4 regions of the Streptomyces sp. NPDC091287 genome follow, and region 2 is predicted to be linked to each of the others. Evidence: riboswitches for the same ligand, from Rfam matches in the RefSeq annotation. Region 2 holds a riboswitch; each other region holds the start of a gene.
The links. Region 2 has a riboswitch for cyclic di-AMP ahead of ACIQRW_RS34665 (M23 family metallopeptidase). Riboswitches for the same ligand answer to the same signal wherever they lie in the genome.
Positions count from the first base shown of each region.

Region 1: linked by a shared signal. The riboswitch ahead of ACIQRW_RS30215 (C40 family peptidase) and the one ahead of ACIQRW_RS34665 (M23 family metallopeptidase) in region 2 are both predicted to bind cyclic di-AMP.
Region 3: linked by a shared signal. The riboswitch ahead of ACIQRW_RS16255 (transglycosylase family protein) and the one ahead of ACIQRW_RS34665 (M23 family metallopeptidase) in region 2 are both predicted to bind cyclic di-AMP.
Region 4: linked by a shared signal. The riboswitch ahead of ACIQRW_RS06375 (M23 family metallopeptidase) and the one ahead of ACIQRW_RS34665 (M23 family metallopeptidase) in region 2 are both predicted to bind cyclic di-AMP.

Region 1 covers NZ_JBIVUV010000020.1:90,986-96,120, forward strand. Annotated here, with positions in the region: gene ACIQRW_RS30190 (DUF397 domain-containing protein) at 1-7, opposite strand, end outside; gene ACIQRW_RS30195 (helix-turn-helix domain-containing protein) at 17-871, opposite strand; gene ACIQRW_RS30200 (ATP-binding protein) at 1,107-1,538, shown strand; gene ACIQRW_RS30205 (LysR family transcriptional regulator) at 1,551-2,474, opposite strand; gene ACIQRW_RS30210 (LysE family translocator) at 2,548-3,207, shown strand; gene ACIQRW_RS30215 (C40 family peptidase) at 3,287-3,757, opposite strand; cyclic di-AMP (ydaO/yuaA leader) riboswitch at 3,761-3,946, opposite strand; gene ACIQRW_RS30220 (hypothetical protein) at 4,300-4,605, opposite strand; gene ACIQRW_RS30225 (ATP-dependent Clp protease proteolytic subunit) at 4,643-5,135, opposite strand, start outside.
Region 2 covers NZ_JBIVUV010000026.1:97,236-102,370, forward strand. Annotated here, with positions in the region: gene ACIQRW_RS34645 (type II CAAX prenyl endopeptidase Rce1 family protein) at 1-367, opposite strand, end outside; tRNA gene ACIQRW_RS34650 (tRNA-Met) at 584-657, shown strand; gene ACIQRW_RS34655 (MerR family transcriptional regulator) at 777-1,523, shown strand; gene ACIQRW_RS34660 (PP2C family protein-serine/threonine phosphatase) at 1,665-2,885, shown strand; cyclic di-AMP (ydaO/yuaA leader) riboswitch at 3,178-3,330, shown strand; gene ACIQRW_RS34665 (M23 family metallopeptidase) at 3,342-4,388, shown strand; gene ACIQRW_RS34670 (aldo/keto reductase) at 4,546-5,135, shown strand, end outside.
Region 3 covers NZ_JBIVUV010000008.1:282,704-287,838, forward strand. Annotated here, with positions in the region: gene ACIQRW_RS16240 (tetratricopeptide repeat protein) at 1-38, shown strand, start outside; gene ACIQRW_RS16245 (cytochrome P450) at 35-1,375, shown strand; gene ACIQRW_RS16250 (transglycosylase family protein) at 1,552-2,634, shown strand; cyclic di-AMP (ydaO/yuaA leader) riboswitch at 2,975-3,106, shown strand; gene ACIQRW_RS16255 (transglycosylase family protein) at 3,112-3,816, shown strand; gene eno (phosphopyruvate hydratase) at 4,112-5,135, shown strand, end outside.
Region 4 covers NZ_JBIVUV010000003.1:383,401-388,535, forward strand. Annotated here, with positions in the region: gene ACIQRW_RS06360 (GNAT family N-acetyltransferase) at 1-514, opposite strand, end outside; gene ACIQRW_RS06365 (HPr family phosphocarrier protein) at 687-968, shown strand; gene ACIQRW_RS06370 (GntR family transcriptional regulator) at 1,128-1,835, opposite strand; gene ACIQRW_RS06375 (M23 family metallopeptidase) at 2,013-2,828, opposite strand; cyclic di-AMP (ydaO/yuaA leader) riboswitch at 2,842-3,009, opposite strand; gene ACIQRW_RS06380 (M16 family metallopeptidase) at 3,233-4,603, opposite strand; gene ACIQRW_RS06385 (M16 family metallopeptidase) at 4,630-5,135, opposite strand, start outside.

The sequences.
Region 1 (5,135 bases), on a different contig from region 2:
CTGACATGGCGGCCCCTCAGCTGCGTCTGATCTCGGTGATGAGGTCCAGCGAGCGTTCTGGTGAGAGCGCGTGTGCCTGCAAGGAACGGAAGGCCGAGCTGTACGCGTCGAGGTCTTCTTTCCGCTCCAGGTAGAGGCTACTCGTCAAGTGGTCAAGAACGACCACATCCAGATCAGAAATGTTCGGAAAAGAGAAAATAACGAAAGGTCCGGTGAGGCCGACGTATCCGCCGACCGAGAACGGCAGCAACTGCAGTTGCACATGCGGAAGTTGGGCAACCTGGATCAGATGTTGCAGCTGGTCCCTCATCACCTGCGGCCCACCCACCTCGCGGCGGAGCACCGCCTCGTCCAGCACGGCGGTGAAGCGCAGCGGCGGACTCGCGCGCAGCACCCGCTGGCGGGTCAGCCGGACCTCGACCAGCGAGTCGAGCCGGCCGTCCGGTAAGCCGTCCAGCGAGGCGCGGGTCACGGCACGTGCGTATCCGGCGGTCTGGAGCAGCCCCGGCACCACCGAGGTCTCCAGCGTCCGGACCGTGCTGGCCTGCGACTCCAGGCTGATGAAGTCCCGGTACTGCGGCGGGATCAGCCCGCGGTAGGCATGCCACCAGCCCGAACCGCCGCCGCCCGCCGACCCCGCGAGGACTTCGAGCAGGCAACGCAACTGGGTGTCGCGCACCGCGTAGACGTCCAGCAGCCGTGACACGTCGGCGGGCGTCACCCCGCTCGCGCCCGTCTCGATGCGGCTCACCTTCGACTGGTGCCAGCCGAGCAGCCGCGCCGCGTCCCGGCTGGTCAGCCCGGAGGCGTGGCGCAGACTCCGCAGCTCCTCACCGAGCTTGCGGCGTCGGACGACGGGGCCGTGCAGCATGCCGGTCTCCTTCTGCTGTCGGGAAGGGCCGGTCCGTCACCGGGGCCGGCCCGCAGAGGGGTCAGTGTGCCGCCCGTCCACGCCGTACGGGTCCCGAATTCACCGCTTCGAGCGACAGATATATGCATATCTTGGCCGAACGTCGTTACAGGGAGCTGCATCAATGGCAATCTGGCGCGAAGCACAATCCTGGCCGGCCGCCGGTCGGCCAGGGCGGGAAAGGGACGGCGTCGCCATGGCAGACCATCAGGAAGCAACCGTCACGCTGCCGACCGATCCGGTCTCGGTCTCGTCGGCCCGCAGACATGTGGCCAGGACCCTGGCCCAATGGGGGCTGCCCGACGACACCGAGTTCGCCGACACCATCCGGCTGATCATCTCGGAGCTGGCCACCAACGCCGTCCAGCACACGTTCGGCCAGTCGCCCACCTTCACCGTGGATCTGCGCCTCGAACGCGACGAGGAGCTGTATCTCGGCGTCACGGACAGTCACCCCCGCTGGCCCCAGCGGCTGCCCGCCGCCGTCCGGCAGGACAACGGCCGGGGCATGGTCATCATTCGGGCCCTGGCCAAGGAGCGTGGCGGGCGGCTCCAGGTGACCCCGACCGCCGAGGGCGGCAAGACGGTCTGGATCGCCCTCCCCTGGGTCGTCCCGATCCAGGGCTGACCCCGGTGAGGCTCATCGCGCGGGGGCCGTGCTCCCACGGCCGAAGCCGCTGCGCAGCAGCGCGAGCAGCGTCGCCGCCGCCGCGGTCGACCGGTCGCCCCGGTGCACGACCGAGATGGTCCGGCGGAACGAGGCGGGCTCCAGCCGCCGGACCGACAGCGGGGCCGAGGACATTGAGGCGACCATCTCCGGCACCACCGCCACCCCGAGCCCCGCGCTGACCAGCGCGCACACCAGCGCGTACCCGGGCGACTCGCAGACCACCGCCGGTGTCGCCCCGGCCTCGGCGAGCGCGTTCTCGACCCCGCGCCGGGGCGGATGGGTGGGCGCGCTGCTGATCAGCGGCCGCCCCGCCAGCTCGCCGACCGGCAGCCGCCCGGTGCCCTCGGAGAGCCGGTGGCCCACCGAGGCGACCAGCACCAGCTCCTCGACCAGCAGGGGTTCGACGAGAACGCCCGCCGACGGGGGCTCGGCCGCCGCCGGTTCGTAGGCGTGGGTCAGGGCGAGATCCACCTCGCCCGCGACCACTGCGGCGATGCCGCCCGGCGGTTCGTATTCGGCGACGGCCAGCTCGACCTCCGGATGGGCCCGCCGGAACGCGCTCAGGACCGGCGGCAGCAGATGGATCCCGGCCGTCGTGAACGTCCCCACCCGCAGCCTGCCGCCCGAGAGCCCGGCCAGCTGAGCCAGCTCGTGCCGCGCCTGGTCCAGCTCGTCCAGGACTCGCCGGGCCCGGCCCGCCAGCAGCTCGCCCGCCGCCGTCAGCCGCGCCCCGCGGTGGTGGCGCACGAGCAGTGCCGCCCCGGCCTCCCGCTCCAGTTTGGCCAGCTGCTGGGAGAGCGCGGGTGCGGTGTAGCCGAGGCGGGCGGCGGCCCGGGTGATCGATCCGGCCTCCGCGACCGCCACGAGTGCCGCGAGCCGTGTCGGGTCGTACATGAAAGCGTTCCTTTAGGCAGACCCAGAAGATTGCAAATACATGCTAAAGGCTCCGCCGGTCCAAGGTGGACCCATGGACGCACAACTGATCGCCTTCACCGGGGTCGCCGCCGGAATGGTCGCACTGCCCGGCGCCGACTTCACCGTCGTCGTACGCAACGCCCTGGCCTCGCGCATCGCGGGCCTGGCCACCGCGTTCGGCGTCGCCGGAGGGCTGCTGGTGCACACCGCGCTCGCGGTCGCCGGACTCGCCGCGGTGCTGGTGACCATGCCGGTGCTCTTCCGTACCGTCCAGCTGCTCGGCGGCGCGTACGTGCTCTACCTCGGGATCAGCGCGCTGTACGCGATCCGCCGCCGGCCCTCGCAGGACAGCTCCGGCTCACCCTCCGGTACGCGGGAGGACGAGCCGGGGCGGCCCGTGACCGGGGAGTTCGGACGCGCGCTGCGTCAGGGGTTCCTGACCAACGCGCTCAACCCGAAGGCCCCGGTCCTCTTCCTCAGCCTGCTCCCGCAGTTCGTGCCCCACGGTCAGCCGCCGCTGCCCAGGACCCTGCTGCTCGCGGCCCTGGTGGTGGCGCTGGCGCTGATCTGGTTCCCGGCCGTCGCCCTGCTCGTGGACCGGCTGGGCCGGTGGCTGCGCCGCCCGCGTACCGCCCGCGCCATCGAGGGCGGCAGCGGTGTGGCGCTCACCGGTCTGGGACTGGCGCTGGTCACCGGCCCCCTGCTGCGCTGAGGGCGCGGGCGGTATGCGGGCGGCCCCGAGGAGGGGCCGGGCCGGGCCGCCCGCACGGAAAGAGCGTCCGGTCGGTGGGTCAGCGGACCCGTCCGTACCAGACGCTCTTGGACCAGATTTTGGCCAGTCTCACCACGTCCCCCGATTTGGGGGAGTGCCAGATCTTCCCGGCCCCGGCGTAGATGCCCACGTGGTAGACGCTGCGACCCGAATGGAAGAAGACGAGGTCGCCGCGTTTGCGCTGCGACTTCCCGATGTGGCGGGTCTTGTTGTACTGCTGCTGTGCCGTGCGGGGAAGCTTCTTGCCGGCCTTCTTGAACGAATAGACCGTCAGCCCCGAACAGTCGAAGCGGCTGGGACCGGCCGCTCCGTACTTGTAGGGAGCCCCCTTCTTCGACGCGGCGACCTTCAGGGCCTTCGTCGAGTGGGTGGCGGCCTCGGCATCGTTCACCAGACCGGGCGCCAGCATCGTGGACGTCACAGCCAGGGTGAGTACCGAGGCCGTACCGACCCGGGCGAACAGAGACGGGACATGAACCTGCGCAGACATGCGCAACCCTTCGTCAGCCGCCTGTGAAGGATGACCTGTCGGGTTCGGGCTGGCGAAGTTGCCCGGCCGCTGTCGCGGCTTCACCCCGAGGGCTTCCCGGTCTCCCGGGCGGCCCGTTGTGCTCGGGTCCTCCACTCCTGCCGATCCACTCCTGTCGACCAGTCATCCGGGCGGCGGCAGGACTCGGCGTCCGCCCGGACCGCCCCGCCGCGGTGGCGGGGGCTTGTCGTCCCAGGGATCTTGACTCACTCGATGCCGGAATTCCGAGCTGAAACAGCGGTTTGTGAGTCTCCTCACCACTGATCCATTCGGGTGGACAGGTCGGATTCGCGCTCGCCCGCGAGCCGGGCGCACACCCTCGTACCAGCGACGAAAGGGGGCATTTCGAGTACGGACCGCGCATCGAACGCAAGTTGAGCCGTCGCTCGGGCGGGTGATCGCCTACGCCGAACGAGCGAGACGAATCGGTCCCCCGACCGGGCGTGTCGTGCGCGGGACCGACCGGCCCGCTCCCGTAGCGCGCTTCCCGTGCGCGGGGCCGGTCAGTTCACGGGCGGCGGCACCGCGACCCGGCCCGCCCGGCGCTCCCCGTCCAGGACGCGCAGGGCCCGCGCCAGGGTGGCGGCGTGGATCCGCGACTCGCCGCGCTCGTGCATCAGGGCCAGGGCGTCGCGCAGCGCGGCCGCCCGGGAGGCCAGGGCCTGGGCGGCCCGCAGCGCGCTGTAGGTGTCGCTGCCACGGGCCGGGTTGATCCGGCCCACCTGGTCGAGCACGGCCAGATAGCAGTCGACGAACTCGCCCTCGGCCCGGGTCAGCGCGGGCAGGGGCGGGAACTGGGGTGGCTCCATCGGCGTTTCACCTCGCGTCGTACGGCGGCCGGGAGAGTCAGCGGTTCTCCATGACGTGGTCGACCAGCCCGTAGGCGAGGGCGGCCTTGGCGTCGAGGATGGTGTCGCGCTCGATGTCGGCGGTGATCTGCTCCGCGGTCCGGCCCGTGTCCCGGACCAGCATGGCCGCGAACATCTCGCGGGTGCGCACCAGTTCGCGCGCGTGGATCTCCAGGTCGGACGGCTGGCCCCGCATCGGTTCCTCCATGGCGGGCTGCTGAATGACTACCCGCGCGCCGGGCAGCGCATGTCGGCGCCCCTTCGCCCCGGCCGCCAGCAGGGCCGCCGCGTAGGAGCCCGCCTGCCCCAGACAGAAGGTCTCCACCTCGCAGGTCAGGAACCGCATCGTGTCGTAGACCGCCGCCATCGCCTGGAACGTGCCGCCGGGGGAGTTGATGTAGAGCGACAGGGGCCGGTCCGGATCGGCGTGCTCCAGATACATGAACTGGGCGATGAGGTCGCTCGCGGCGATGTCGTCGACCGGGCTCCCG
Region 2 (5,135 bases):
CGAGGTGACCGTAGTTCAGGCCGAGCAGGGCGACGGCCAGCATGGAGACCGGGACCCAGCGCACCCAGCGGCGAACGGGTGCGCGGTAGCGCAGGACCTCGCCCCACCAGCCGAGCCAGGTCACGACGGCGGCGGCGAACACGATCGACGCCCCGATCGGTATCAGCGCGTTGCGCACGAGGGATTCCGTGGTGGGGAACTGGCTCGCGGAGGAGCTGGTGTCCACGCCGATCAGGAATCCGAGACCCTGGATGATGCCCGCGTACACGGCGACGATCACCAGGAACCACGGCCACGTCAGCCTTCGTCCCGGTCGGCCGTCGCGTATCGCCCCCGACTCGTCCGTCGCGCCCGTTCCGTCCCGCACCACATCACCCTCTTCTTCTCTGCGGCGCGAGCACCGTCGTCGCTCCGCCTGCCGCAGCCCTACGGTCGGGTGCGGACTCTCGTAAAGATCTCATGTGGATCGGGGCAAAAGCCGTGGAGGGCCCCCTGACGGCTGCTCGCCGGACCCCGGCCCGGGGGAGCTCCGCCGTAATTGGTCAAAGGCGCGCCGGGGATGCCGTAGAGTTGTGTTTACCGACGCGGGGTGGAGCAGCTCGGTAGCTCGCTGGGCTCATAACCCAGAGGTCGCAGGTTCAAATCCTGTCCCCGCTACTGAAGACCCGGGCCCGGCACGCACAGCGTGCCGGGCCCGAGTCGTTTCCCAGACCGTTTCCCGAGCCGTGATGGTGCGGCTTGACCTTGACGCAGCGTAAAGATCTAGCGTTTCCGGCATGGAGTGGTCCATTCAGGAAATCGCCAGACAGGCCGGCACCACGAGCCGCACGCTCCGGCACTACGGGGACCTCGGTCTCCTCGCGCCGAGCCGGATCGGGAGCAACGGCTACCGCTACTACGACCAGGACGCCCTCGTCCGGCTGCAGCGCATTTTGCTGCTGCGGGAGCTCGGTCTTTCGCTGCCCGCCATCAAGGATGTGCTCGCGGGGCAGCGGGACACGGCGGTGGCGCTGCGGGCGCATCTGCGGCTGCTCGAACAGGAGCAGGCGCGCATCGGGCGGCAGATCGCCTCGGTGCGGACCACTCTCCACAAGACGCAGGAGGGGATGGAACTCATGGCCGATGAAGTGTTCGACGGCTTCGACCACACCGCCCACGAGCAGGAGGTCACCGAGCGCTGGGGCCGGGACGCTTACGAGGAGGGCGACCGCTGGTGGCGTTCGCTCGGGGATGAGCAGAAGAAGGCGTTCCAGGACGAGCACGAGGCCATCGCGCGCGCCTGGGGCCGGGCCAGGGAGGCGGGGCTCGCCGCCGACGGGGCCGAGGCGCAGGACCTCGCGCGGCGGCACTGTGCGTGGCTGTCCTCGGCCAAGGCGCCCAGCCGTTCGTACGTGATCGGGCTCGGCGAGATGTATGTCGCCGATCCCCGCTTCGGAAAGAACTACGATCGCTACGGGGACGGCACCGCCGCCTTCGTACGGGACGCACTGACGGTATACGCGGAACACCGGCTCTCCGACTGACCATGGAAGGCCGGACCGCCGTCCGCCTTCCCCCTATTCGGCCGATGCGGAGTAGCCGCTCGGCGCGGCTCCGGGAAGCCTGGGCGGGGCGCGGTACCGTCCGCAGCCGTGGGTGGACCGGGCAGGAGTGCACAGGTGGGGATGGCCGACGAGCGGCGCAGCGGCACGGTGGGGAGTTTCGACGCCGTGGGCCGGGTGGTGTTCGGGTCCCGGGAGGGCCAGCTGACGTCCGACGGGCGGCGCACCGGGCGGTTCGTCCGGATGCTGCCCGCTCTGCTGATCCTCGGCGGGCTGCTGTTCGACTCGCTGGCTCCGCCCAATTTCACCGCGGTCCCCTTGTTCGTCGCGGCCCCGCTGATCGCCGCGCCGTTCTTCTCCAAGTCCCGGACCGTCCGCACGGGGATCGCCGCGGTCCTCTCCGTCACCGCGATGCGGCTCTCCGACGGGACGTCCACCCAGGTGGTCCCGGTCATCGAGATGATCACCGTGCTCACGGGCTCGGTGCTGGCCCTCGTCATCAACGGCGTCGTGCGGCGCGGCAACGAACAACTGGCCTCGGCCCGGGTCATCGCGGAGACCGCCATGCGGGCCGTGCTGCCGACCCCGGCCGAGCGGATCGGCGGACTCCAGGTGGCCGCGCGGTACGAGGCGGCGCAGGCGGACGAGTTCGTGGGCGGCGACCTGTTCGCGGTCGCGGACACTCCGTACGGCGTACGTCTGGTTGTCGGCGACGTACGCGGCAAGGGGCTGGACGCCGTCGAGGCGGTGGCGGTGATCATCGGGGCGTTCCGGGAGGCGGCCGAGCAGGAGCGTTCGCTGGAGGGTGTCGCGCAGCGGCTGGAGCGGGCGCTGGCCCGGGAGGGGACGCGGCGGTACGGGCTGGACGCCATGGAGGGGTTCATCACCGCCGTGCTGGCCGAGATCCCGCCAGGTTCGGCCTCGTTGCGCCTCGTCAACCGCGGTCACCCCGAGCCGATCCTGCTGCACGCCGACGGTGCCCTGGAGGTGCTGGCCCCCTCGGTGCCCGCCATGCCGCTGGGGATGGACCTGGGGGTGTGGCCGGACCGGTCCGACGAGTGGGCGATGCCCGCCGGGGCGACGCTCCTCGCCTTCACGGACGGCCTGTCCGAGGCCCGGGACCCGAACGGGGTCTTCTACGATCCGGCGGCCCGGCTGCGCGGCCGGATCTTCCCGGGCCCGGAGGAGCTGTTGTCGGCGCTGACGGACGACGTACGGCTGCACACCGGCGGGCGGACCACGGACGACATGGCGCTCATCGCGGTCGGCCGGCCGGCGGAGGGGCAGCCCGTGCGCCGGACGACGGTGAAGATCGTGGGCCGGGGCGACGACGCCGGGCGATGACCGGGCGATGACGGGGCGATGACGGGGCATCGGCGAGGCGTCGGCGGGACGACGACAGGGCGGTGACACGGTGCGTGATCGAAGAGCACCACTCCGCATAACATTTGACACACCGTCAGAAGAAGTGGTGTGGCCGAGCCGCGGTCAAGTCGCCCGATTCCGCCCGCTTGTGACCCGTACATCCCCACCGTGTTCGTTAATGATCAACAGGAACAGCTTGGAATAGAGCCCGTCTGTCTATTAACGTTCGATAACGCAGCGCGGTCGTCACAGTCGTCGTCAGAGACGGCGCCGCGCGCGAGCGCCGAATTCCGCAAGGGAACCGGGGAACCACCTACATGGGGTGAATCGGACGCCTGCGTCTCGTGAGAGACGGAGGGGCCCGTAGGAGACCTTCCTGCTCCGAACCCGTCAGCTAACCCGGTAGGCGAGAAGGAAGGAAAGGAGTGCGCCCACGTGGCGTCCAACAAGCCTGCCCCTGAGGCCCCGTCACCCTTCAGTGCCGACACCTTCGGTGCCGACACCTTCGGTGGCGAGGAGCGCACCTGGGAGGAATGGAACCCCACCGCGGAGTCCATCCGTCCCGTGCGCGGCAAGCACCGCGTCGCCAAGCAGCGTGGTCTGGCCCGTAGCTCCACCGTCCTCGGGGTCGGCGTCATAGCGGCCGTCGGTGCGGGCGGTATGGCCACCGCGCAGGACAAGGCGCCGGTCTCCATCTCTCTTCCCGATTCCATCGTGGACAACCTCCCCGACGCCAAGTCCCTTCCCGGCGTCGGGTCTTTGATGTCCGACGAGGCTGCGCCCGCCCCGGTCGCCGCGTCCGCGCCGCTCACCACCGCCGGCCTCACCACCGCCGAGGCCGAGCAGGGCACCGACGCGGGCGAGGCGCTGCGCGCCCGGATCCTCCAGCAGGCCGAGCAGCAGCAGGCCAGCGCCGACGCCGAGGCCAAGGCCGCCGCCGAGAAGGCAGCGGCCGAGACCGCCGCCGCCGAGGCCAAGAAGCAGCAGGACGAGGCCGAGGCCGCAGCCGCCGCGAAGAAGAAGGCGGCGGAGGAAGCGGCGAAGAAGAAGAAGGAGGCCGAGCGGCTCGCCAAGCTCGCCGCCAGCTTCTCCCTCCCCACCTTCTCGTACACGATCACCTCGACCTACGGTCAGTCCGGCGCGCTCTGGTCCTCGGGCCAGCACACCGGTCTCGACTTCGCCGGGTCGGCCGGTGCGCCGCTCAAGGCCGTGCACAGCGGCACGATCACGTCGGCCGGCTACTCCGGTTCGTACGGCTACCGCACGGTCCTCGAACTCGAGGACGGCACGGAGATCTGGTACGCCCACCAGTCCTCGATCGAGGTCTCCGTCGGCCAGAAGGTCACCACCGGCCAGACCATCGGCCGCATGGGCGACAGCGGCAACGTCACCGGAGTCCACCTCCACCTGGAGGTCCGCACCGCGGGCGGTTCCGCGATGGACCCGATGGCCTGGCTGAACAGCAAGGGCCTGAACGTCTGACCTCCCGGCCCCGCGGCTGACGTCCTTCGTCGCCGCCCCGCAACCCCGGCAGCCCTGACGCACACCCCCCGACGTCAGGGCTGCCGGTCTGTCCGGGGACGGTACGGTCCGGCGGGCGGCGGAATACCGTCCCCGCCCCGGCCCGTTGAACCTCCACATGACTTCTCCGCGCACTCTCGGCACCTCCGACCTCCAGGTCTTCCCCCTCGCCCTCGGCGGCAACGTCTTCGGCTGGACGGCGGACGAGGACCAGTCCTTCGCCGTCCTGGACGCGTACGTCGCGGCCGGCGGCAACTTCATCGACACCGCCGACGCGTACTCCGCCTGGGTCGAGGGCAACGAGGGCGGTGAGTCGGAGACCGTCATCGGCAAGTGGCTCGCCTCCCGCTCCAACCGGTCCGACATCGTCGTGGCCACCAAGGCCGGCGCGCACCCCGAACACCGGGGCCTGGCCGCCGGCACCGTCAAGGGCGCGGCCGAGGCCTCGCTGCGCCGCCTCGGCACCGACCACATCGACCTCTACTACACGCACTTCGACGACGAGACCGTCCCGGTCGAGGAGATCATCACCGCCCTCGACCAGCTGGTGAAGGACGGCAAGGTGCGGCACATCGCCGCCTCCAACATCAGCCCCGAGCGCCTGCGGGCCTCCCTCGACTTCTCCGAGCGCGAGGGCCTCGCCCGGTACGTCGCGCTCCAGCCGCACTACAACCTGGTCTCCCGCGACACCTACGAGGGCGACCTCCA
Region 3 (5,135 bases), on a different contig from region 2:
AGGCCCTCGATACCTCGCCCGATAACGTCAAGGAGTGAACGACAGCCCCGCCCCGAGCACCCCCGAGCCCTCCGCCTGCCCCCACGCCACCCCCAGCGAGGCCACCCCGGCGGCCCCCGCCCCCGAACTCTTCACCTGGGAGTTCGCCACCGACCCCTACCCCGCCTACGCCTGGCTCCGCGAGCACCGTCCCGTGCACCGCACCGCGCTGCCCAGCGGGGTCGAGGCCTGGCTCGTGACCCGGTACGGGGACGCCAAGGAGGCGCTCGCCGACGCGCGGCTCTCCAAGAACCCGGCCAACCACGCCGAGTCGCCGCACGCCAAGGGGAAGACGGGGATCCCGGGGGAGCGCAAGGCGGAGCTGATGACGCATCTGCTCAATATCGACCCGCCGGACCACACCCGGCTGCGTCGACTCGTGTCCAAGGCGTTCACCCCGCGCCGGGTCGCGGAGTTCGCGCCCCGCGTGCAGGAGCTGACGGACCGGCTCATCGACGACTTCGTGGAGAAGGGGAACGCCGACCTCATCCACGACTTCGCCTTCCCGCTCCCCATCTACGCCATCTGCGACCTGCTCGGCGTCCCCGAGGAGGACAGGGCCGACTTCCGGGACTGGGCGGGCATGATGATCCGGCACGGCGGCGGGCCGCGCGGCGGGGTCGCCCGGTCGGTGAAGAAGATGCGCGGCTACCTCGCCGAACTCATCCACCGTAAAAGGGAGAACCCGGGCGACGACCTGATCTCCGGGCTGATCCGGGCCAGCGACCACGGCGAGCACCTCACGGAGAACGAGGCGGCCGCCATGGCGTTCATCCTGTTGTTCGCCGGGTTCGAGACGACGGTCAACCTCATCGGCAACGGGACCTACGCGCTCCTGCGCCACCCCGAGCAGCGCGCCCGGCTGGAGGCCTCCCTGGCGGCGGGGGAGGACGCGCTGCTGGCCACCGGCATCGAGGAGCTGCTCCGGTTCGACGGGCCGGTCGAGATGGCGACCTGGCGGTACGCCACCGAGGCGCTGACCCTGGGCGGCGAGGAAATCGCCGCCGGGGACCCCGTACTCGTGGTGCTGGCGGCGGCCGACCGCGACCCGGACCGGTTCACTGATCCGGACACCCTGGACCTTGCACGGCGTGACAATCAGCACCTCGGATACGGGCACGGCATCCACTACTGCCTGGGGGCGCCGCTGGCCCGGCTGGAGGGACAGACCGCGCTGACCACACTGTTGAGGCGCCTTCCTGACCTGCGACTTGCGGGAGAACCTGGCGATTTGCGCTGGCGTGGCGGGCTCATCATGCGTGGACTGCGCACCCTCCCGGTCGAGTTCGAACCGGGTAGCCGATCCGAAAAAAGTGACACAGTGTCAACTCTGTGACTTTCACGTGATCTGCGCTGCATCGACTTGTGACACACGTTCGAGTCCCGCTAGGTTCACGGTTCGACGCGTCGGTCGCACCTTGCTCACGCGTCACTTGGGCGCCGAAGCGGGCACGTCAATCCGCTGCGCGGCGCTCAGGTCACTCGCTTGTCAGTCGCACGGAAGGCATACCCATGGGCTCCGCGAACGGCAGACACCGCCGCCCTCGTCAGGCACCCGCCATCATCGTCGCCGCAGGTGTGACGGGATCGGCCATCGCCATCCCGCTGCTCGGCGCCGGCGGCGCGCACGCGGCCGAGGCCACCACCTGGGACCGGGTCGCGGAGTGCGAGAGCGGCGGCATGTGGAGCGCCGATCTCGGCAACGGCTACTACGGCGGGCTCCAGTTCTCGCAGGAGACCTGGTCGGCGTACGGCGGCACGGCGTTCGCGCCCCGCGCCGACCTCGCCAGCCGCTCGCAGCAGATCTCGGTGGCCGAGAAGGTCCTGGACGACCAGGGTTCGAAGGCGTGGCCCAGCTGTGCGGTGATCTCCGGCCTCGCGGTGGACGGCAGTCTGCCGGGCGTCGACCCGGGCACCTCGCCGTCCGCGGACCCCTCCGCCGACCCGTCCGCCGATCCCTCGGCGGACCCCTCGGCCGACCCGACCTCCACCCCGACCGACGAAGCGGACGCAACCGGCGAACCGGGTGAATCCGGCAAGGGTGAGAAGGGTGATGAGGCGGACAAGGGTGGTACGGGTGACGCGGAGAAGGGGAGCGAGGCTCCCGACTCCTCGGTGACGCCCTCCGCCCCGCCCGCCTCCGACGCCCCCGACGCCTCGGACCCCTCCACCGCCCCCGACGCCTCGACGGGTGAGGGCGGCCAGGGAGGCAAGCACCGGGGCACCCCCGCGCCCGAGGAGGCCGACGCGGGCCGGCAGGACGGCCCCCGTGAGTCCGGTCGGCACGCCTCGCGCGGCGAAGGCGACGCGCGGGACGGTGGCGCGGCGACCGCCGGCGGCTACACGGTGCGGCCCGGGGACAACCTCTGGGCGATCGCCGACGCCCAGGAGATCCCCGGCGGTTGGACCGGCCTGTACGAGACGAACAAGGGCCTCCTGGGCTCCGACCCGGACCTGATCCTGCCCGGCCAGAACCTGGACCTGGGCCTGGACCGTGGCGCGGGCGAGGGCGCGGACCGGGGTGCGGGCAAGAGCGCGGACCCGGCCGCGCCGGAGGGTGCCGAGACGCCCGCCGGGGCGCCCGCCACCAACTGATCGAATTCGGGAAAACACCCCGAAAATCGAGGCAGTTAAGAGACCTATGTCCACTTTTGCGTAAGTGAGACATGGGTCTCTTTGCTTCAACTGGCGCGTCTCGTCCGGCTGGTCCGGGCGAATCGCCCCCCACCTGCGGAAACACCCCGCCGACCAAGGTGAGTTCGGGTTGATTGCCCCCTATGTCCATCTTTGAATGTCGGGGTTGCCTGTGTTTACGGTCGGAACCGCTCGCACCGCGGGCCCCGTCGACCGTCACGCCGAATCCTGCCGTCGGTCGAAGGGAACAGACGCGTAAGCGCCGTAGGCAGGAGCGGGGGACCCAGGTAAGCCGCCGGGTCCGGACGCCTCGTCGAACCGACGAGGACGTACGGGGCCGGCTAGGGGTGAAGTCGCGAGCAGCACCGCGCGACCGGGCAACTCATCAGCCCGAACCCGACAGCTCACCTCGTAGGCGTCGGTGAGGAGATTCGTTCCATGCTGCTGAACAGCAAGGGCAAGCACCGCCGCCCGTCCAAGGCCACCCGTATCGCCACCCTCGCGGGTGTCACCGGTGCCGCCATCGCCGTCCCGCTGATGGGCGCGACCAACGCTTCCGCCGCCTCCGTCGAGACCTGGGACGCCGTCGCCCAGTGCGAGTCCGGCGGCAACTGGTCCATCAACACCGGCAACGGCTACTACGGCGGACTGCAGTTCTCGCAGTCCAGCTGGGCCGCCGCCGGCGGTACGCAGTACGCCTCCCGTGCCGACCTGGCCTCCAAGGACCAGCAGATCGCCGCCGCCGAGAAGCTCCTCGACCTCCAGGGCCCGGGCGCCTGGGCCTGCGCCGGCGCCGGCGGCCTCACCAACGACGGTGTGGACCCGGGCGTGAACACCGGCTCGGGCTCCGGCGAGAGCAAGCCCGAGCAGGCGCAGCCCGAGCGTCAGGCCGAGCAGCCCACCACGCGCTCCGAGCAGCGCGAGGCCCCCAAGGCCGAGAGCAAGAAGACCGTCACCACCCCGACCGGCGAGAAGGTCCAGAAGGGCGACGGCGAGTACAAGGTCAAGGCCGGCGACACCCTGAGCACCATCGCCGAGGCGGAGGGCGTCAAGGGCGGCTGGAGCAAGCTCTTCAAGCTCAACGACGACATCGTCAAGGACGCGGACCTGATCTTCCCGGGTCAGCAGCTCCACCTGAAGTAACCGCCGTCTCTCCTCCCCGGAGGAGAAGCGTCCGGCGGCACTTCTCCTCGCACGGCTTCCCGGCCCGGCGCGCTCATCCCCCCAGCGCGCCGGGCCGGGTTCTTCGTGAGCGGCGGGCGCCGATGGCCCGCATGCGTTCACCTCTTGTTATTACCACTCAGTAGATTTCTAGAGTTTTGTCCCGTGATGCAGGTCCTTGGGTCCTTTTTCGTCCCAGGAGGCGGGCGGTCGGCCGACCGGAGCGGCCGGGCCCGATAGGCTCGTGCCGCAAGGCCACAGTGACCCTGCACAACCAATGTCAGATCCCAGAAGGAGATGCCTCGTGCCGTCCATCGACGTCGTCGTAGCCAGGGAAATCCTCGACTCCCGGGGCAACCCCACGGTCGAGGTCGAGGTTGGCCTCGACGACGGCAGCACGGGCCGTGCTGCTGTTCCGTCCGGTGCCTCCACCGGTGCGTTCGAGGCCATCGAGCTTCGCGACGGTGACCCCAACCGCTACATGGGCAAGGGCGTCGAGAAGGCCGTCCTCGCCGTCATCGAGCAGATCGGCCCGGAGCTCGTCGGGTACGACGCCACCGAGCAGCGCCTCATCGACCAGGCGATGTTCGACCTCGACGCCACCGAGAACAAGGCCTCGCTCGGCGCGAACGCCATCCTCGGCGTCTCGCTGGCCGTCGCGCACGCCGCCTCCGAGGCGTCCGACCTGCCGCTCTTCCGCTACCTCGGCGGCCCGAACGCGCACCTGCTGCCCGTTCCGATGATGAACATCCTGAACGGCGGCTCGCACGCCGACTCCAACGTGGACGTCCAGGAGTTCATGATCGCCCCGATCGGCGCGGAGTCCTTCTCCGAGGCCCTGCGCTGGGGCGCGGAGGTCTACCACACGCTGAAGAAGGTCCTCAAGACCAAGGGCCTGTCCACCGGACTCGGCGACGAGGGCGGCTTCGCCCCGAACCTGGAGTCCAACCGCGCCGCCCTGGACCTCATCGTCGAGGCCATCAAGGAGGCCGGTTACGTCCCGGGCCGCGACATCGCGCTCGCGCTCGACGTCGCCGCGTCCGAGTTCTACAAGGACGGCGTCTACGAGTTCGAGGGCAAGTCCCGCTCGGCCGCCGAGATGACCGAGTACTACGAGGAGCTCGTCTCCGCGTACCCGCTGGTCTCCATCGAGGACCCGCTGTACGAGGACGACTGGGCCGGCTGGAAGGTCATCACCGACCGCATCGGCGCCAAGGTGCAGATCGTCGGCGACGACCTCTTCGTCACCAACCCCGAGCGTCTGGCCCGCGGCATCGAGGAGGGCTCCGCCAACGCCCTGC
Region 4 (5,135 bases), on a different contig from region 2:
GGGTGTAGCCGCCGTCCCGGAACACCTTGATCATCTTGTTGTTGGCGGGGAGCACCTCGGCGGCGAAGCGGCGGATACCGCGCTCCCGGGCGACGGCGGCGATGTGTTCGAGCAGCGCCGAGGCGACGCCGCGGCCCTGGTGGGCGTCCTGGACGAGGAAGGCGACCTCGGCCTCGTCGGCGGGGGCGGAGGCGGGGCGGCCCTGGTCGTTGATGCGGTCGTAGCGGACCGTTCCGATGAACTCGCCGCCGATCGTGACGGCCAGTCCCACCCGGTCGACGTAGTCGTGATGGGTGAAGCGGTGCACGTCCCGGTCGGATAGGCGCGGATACGGGGCGAAGAACCGGTAGTACTTCGACTCGTCGGACACCTGCTCGTAGAAGCTGACCAGTCGCTCGGCGTCGTCCGTGGTGATCGGCCTGATGCGCGCGGTGCCACCGTCGCGGAGCACCACGTCCGCTTCCCAGTGGTCGGGGTACGCGTGATGCGGACTCTGCTCCGGCGTGGGCTCCATGGGCAAAGCCTACGGCGGGGACCCCGGTCGCGGAGAGATCGGTGTCCGGGCAGTCTGAGGAGGCCCGGACCGGGGCAGCCGGAGCACAGCACCGGACAGGAGGCCGGGCACAGCACCACGCACTGCATGAGAGACTGGTCTAGACAACCGTTGATATGTGAAGGGCAGAACCATGGCTGAGCGCCGCGTAAACGTCGGTTGGGCCGAGGGCCTGCACGCCCGCCCCGCTTCCATCTTCGTCCGTGCCGCCACGGCTTCCGGCGTCCCCGTGACGATCGCCAAGTCCGACGGCAACCCGGTGAACGCCGCCTCCATGCTCGCCGTGCTCGGTCTGGGCGCGCAGGGTGGCGAGGAGATCGTGCTCGCGTCCGACGCGGACGACGCCGAGGCCGCTCTGGACCGGCTCGCGAAGCTGGTCGCCGAGGGCCTGGAAGAACTCCCCGAGACCGTCTGACCCGACGCGAACCGGCCCGGCCGGATTCGACAGGTGCGAGAGCCGTGACCCCTTCGAGGGATCACGGCTCTTTCGCTTTCGGGAAAGAGCCGTGCATCGACAATTCGGGCAGCACAAACAATGCCCCGCAATTACTTCTCTTTGTATACGGCTCTTCCGTTAATTGCGGACGCCCGCGATGTTTACGTCGTGTTGCGAAGTGCTCACACGGGGAACGGGCGCGGTGCGCCGCCCCGGCGGTTGCGGGCGGCGCAGCCGGTGGGCCCCGGTGGCGCGTTCCGCGTACTGGGCGGTCAGCGCCCTCGCCCGCTCCGCGTCGCCGCGCGCCACGGCGTCCACGATCGCGCCGCGCTCGGCCCAGGAGTCGACCGGGCGGGCCGGCTGCTCGACCGCGTACATCCAGGCGATCTTGTGGCGGAGCTGGGTGAGCAGGGCGATGAGGCCGGGGCTGCCGGAGGCCTGGGCGAGGGTCTCGTGAAACCAGCCGGCCAGCGAGCGCAGATCCTCGCCCTCGCCCCGGCGGGCCCGCTCCTGGCCCAGTCTGACCAGGCCCCGGAGCACCTTCAGGTGGGCTTCCGTGCGGCGCTGGGCCGCGCGGGCCGCGCCCAGTGGCTCCAGAAGCATCCGCACCTCCAGGAGATCGGCCGCCTCCTGCGCGGTGGGCTCGGCGACACAGGCGCCCGCATGTCTGCGGGTGACCACGAAGCCCTCGGACTCCAGCGTGCGCAGGGCCTCGCGGACCGGGACGCGGGAGACCCCGTAGCGGCGGGCCAGCAACTCCTCGGTGAGGCGGCTGCCCCGCTCGTAGACACCGGAGACGATGTCGTCACGGATTGCCGTGCATACCGAATGCGCGGGAATGCGCATGTCCGAACCTCCGCCTTGATCCCCGCGAAACGCGGCCGCCCGACGTCTGTTCCGTGACTCTATTGCAATCTGCCGGAATTTCCGATGGCAGGCCACAATCCATGGATATCTTCGGGCCGGAATTGCCGAAGGCCCCGGCGGGTGCCGGGGCCTTCGGACGGGGTCGCGCGGGACGAATCAGACGTTCAGTCCGTGGGAGCGCAGGTAGCCGACGGGGTCCATGTCGCTGCCGTAGTCGGGGCTGGTCCGGGCCTCGAAGTGCAGGTGCGGGCCGGTGGAGTTGCCGGTGGAGCCGGAGAGGCCGATCTGCTGGCCGGAGGAGACGCTCTGGCCGACGGAGACGCCGATCGAGGAGAGGTGTCCGTACTGGGTGTACGTGCCGTCCGTCATCCGGAGCACGATGTTGTTGCCGTAGGCGCCGCCCCAGCCGGCCTCGACGACCGTGCCGGCGCCGACGGCGACGACGGAGCTGCCGGAGGCGGCCTGGAAGTCCACGCCGGAGTGGCTGCCGGAGGACCAGAGCGAACCACCGGTGTTGTAGCCGGTGGTGACGTGGGAGCCGGCGACCGGGAGGTGGAAGGCGTTCAGGCGGGCGCGCTCGGCGGCGCGTGCGGCGCGGGCCTTCTCCTCACGGACCTCCTTGGCACGGGCCTCGGCCTTGCGCTCGGCCTCCGCCTTCGCCTTGGCCTTGGCTGCCTTCTCGCGGGCCTCCGCGGCGGCCTTGGCCTTCGCCTTCGCGATCGCGTCGGCCTGCTGCTTCTGGGCGTGGGCCTGCGCGTCTATCTGCTCGGCGAGAGTGGCGTCGAGGGCGACGGCCTGGGTGAGGCCGGTGTCGGCGACCTGGGCGGCCTCGGTGTCCGCGGCCAGGGCCGGGGAGGCCAGCGAGCCGAGGACTCCGGTGGTGGCCAGAGCCGCGATGCCGGCGGCCTGGGCGCTCCGGCGCGTGAGGCGGCTCGGGGCACGGTGCTTCCCGGTGGCACGGGTGAACGCCATGGAGGGGCTGATCCTTTCCTTCCTTCTCGCCTACCGGGTTAGCTGACGGGTTCGGAGCAGGAAGGTCTCCTACGGATCCCCGCACCGGTTTCGCGGCACGGACCTCCGATTCACCCCAGGGACTGCGTGGGTCCCCGGCTCCCCAGGCTCGCGCCTGACGGGGACTCGGCGATGACTGCCCGGCGCCGCGGCTGCGGCATACGGGTGGCGGACAGCCGAGCCGACGCTAGGCGGGGCGACTTCCCATCGCCAAACGGACAAGGGGATTTGTCGCACATCCCACAGGGCAGACAGGCAACCTCTCCCCCAAAAGGGGATGGAATGGATTAATCGACCCAAAAGGGAGGACCCCGACGAATATGCGTTCGTCGGGGTCCTGTTCGCGGCGGTGTGCCACACGTGCGTCAGCCGGTGACGACCGACACCTCTCCGATGCCGAGGGCCTTCACGGGCTCCTCGATCCGCGCGGCGTCCCCCACGAGGACCGTGACCAGCCGGTCGACCGGGAAGGCGCTGACCACGGCGGCGGTCGCCTCCACGGTGCCCGTCTCGGCGAGCCGGGCGTAGAGGTGGGCCTGGTAGTCGTCGGGGAGGTGCTGCTCGACCTGGTCGGCCAGCGTGCTCGCGACGGAGGCGGCGGTCTCGAACTTCAGCGGGGCGACGCCCACCAGGTTCTGTACGGCCGTCTCGCGCTCGGCGTCGGTCAGCCCCTCGGCGGCCAGCGTCCGCAGGACCTTCCAGAGGTCGTCCAGCGCCGGTCCCGTGGACTCCGTGTCCACCGAGCCGCTGATCGCGAGCATGGCCGCGCCGCCCGAATCGGGGCCGCTGGAGCGCAGCACCTGGGCGAAGGCCCGCACCCCGTAGGTGTAGCCCTTCTCCTCACGCAGCACCCGGTCCAGCCGGGAGGTGAGGGTGCCGCCCAGGCAGTACGTGCCGAGCACCTGGGCGGGCCACACGCGCTCGTGCCGGTCGGCGCCGATGCGGCCGATCAGCAGCTGGGTCTGGACCGCGCCGGGCCGGTCCACGATCACGACGCGGCCGGTGTCGTTCGCGGTGATGGGCGGCACCGGGCGGGCCTGACCGGCGTTGCCCGACCAGTCGCCGAGGGTCTCCGCCAGCAGCGCGTCCAGGTCGATACCGGTCAGGTCTCCGACGATCACGGCCGTCGCGGTGGACGGCCGGACGTGGGCGTCGAAGAAGGCGCGCACGGCGGTCTCGTCGATCCGCCGGACCGTCTCCTCGGTGCCCAGGCGCGGGCGGGACATCCGGGCGGTGGCCGGGAACAGCTCCTTGGAGAGCTGCTTGGCGGCGCGCCGGGACGGGTTGGCATGCTCGTGCGGGATCTCGTCGAGGCGGTTGCCGACGAGGCGCTCGATCTCGCTCCCGTCGAACGCCGGGGCCCGCAGCGCCTCGGCGACCAGCCCGAGGGCCTTGGCCAGCCGGGAGACCGGGACCTCCAGGGAGACCCGGACGCCGGGGTGGTCGGCGTGCGCGTCGAGCGTGGCACCGCAGCGCTCCAGCTCGGCGGCGAACTCCTCGGCGCTGTGCTTGTCGGTGCCCTCCGAGAGCGCCCGCGACATGATCGTGGCCACGCCGTCCAGGCCCTCGGGCTCGGCCTCCAGCGGCGCGTCCAGGAAGATCTCCACCGCGACGACCTGCTGGCCGGGGCGGTGGCAGCGCAGCACGGTCAGCCCGTTGGGCAGGGCGCCGCGCTCGGGCGCCGGGAAGGCCCAGGGGCGGGCCGTGCCGGGCGTGGGCTGCGGGTGGTACTCCATGGCTACTCCAGTCACGGCGGCGTCGCTCACTTGTCCGCCCCCTCGTGCGCGTCGGTGCCCTCGGTGCCTGCCGTGCCCTCGTCGGACTCGTCGGCCTCGTCGGCCGGCTCGATGGGCTCGTACACCAGCACCGCCCGGTTGTCGGGGCGCAGGGTCGCCTCGGCCGCCGCGCGCACCTCCTCCGCGGTGACGTCCAGGACGCGGCCCACGGCGCTCAGGGCGAGCTGCGGGTCACCGAACAGGACCGCGTAGCGGCACAGTTCGTCGGCGCGGCCGGCGACCGTGCCGAGCCGGTCGAGCCACTCGCGCTCCAACTGCGCCTGGGCCCGCTCCATTTCCTCGGGAGTGGGCCCCTCGGCGGCGAACCGGGCCAGCTCCTCGTCGACCGCGGCCTCGATCGTCTCCACCTCGACGCCGCCGGACGTCTTCACGTCCAGCCAGCCGAGCGAGGGCGCTCCGGCGAGCCGCAGCAGTCCGAAACCGGCCGCCACCGCCGTCCGGTCGCGGCGGACCAGGCGGTTGTGCAGCCGGG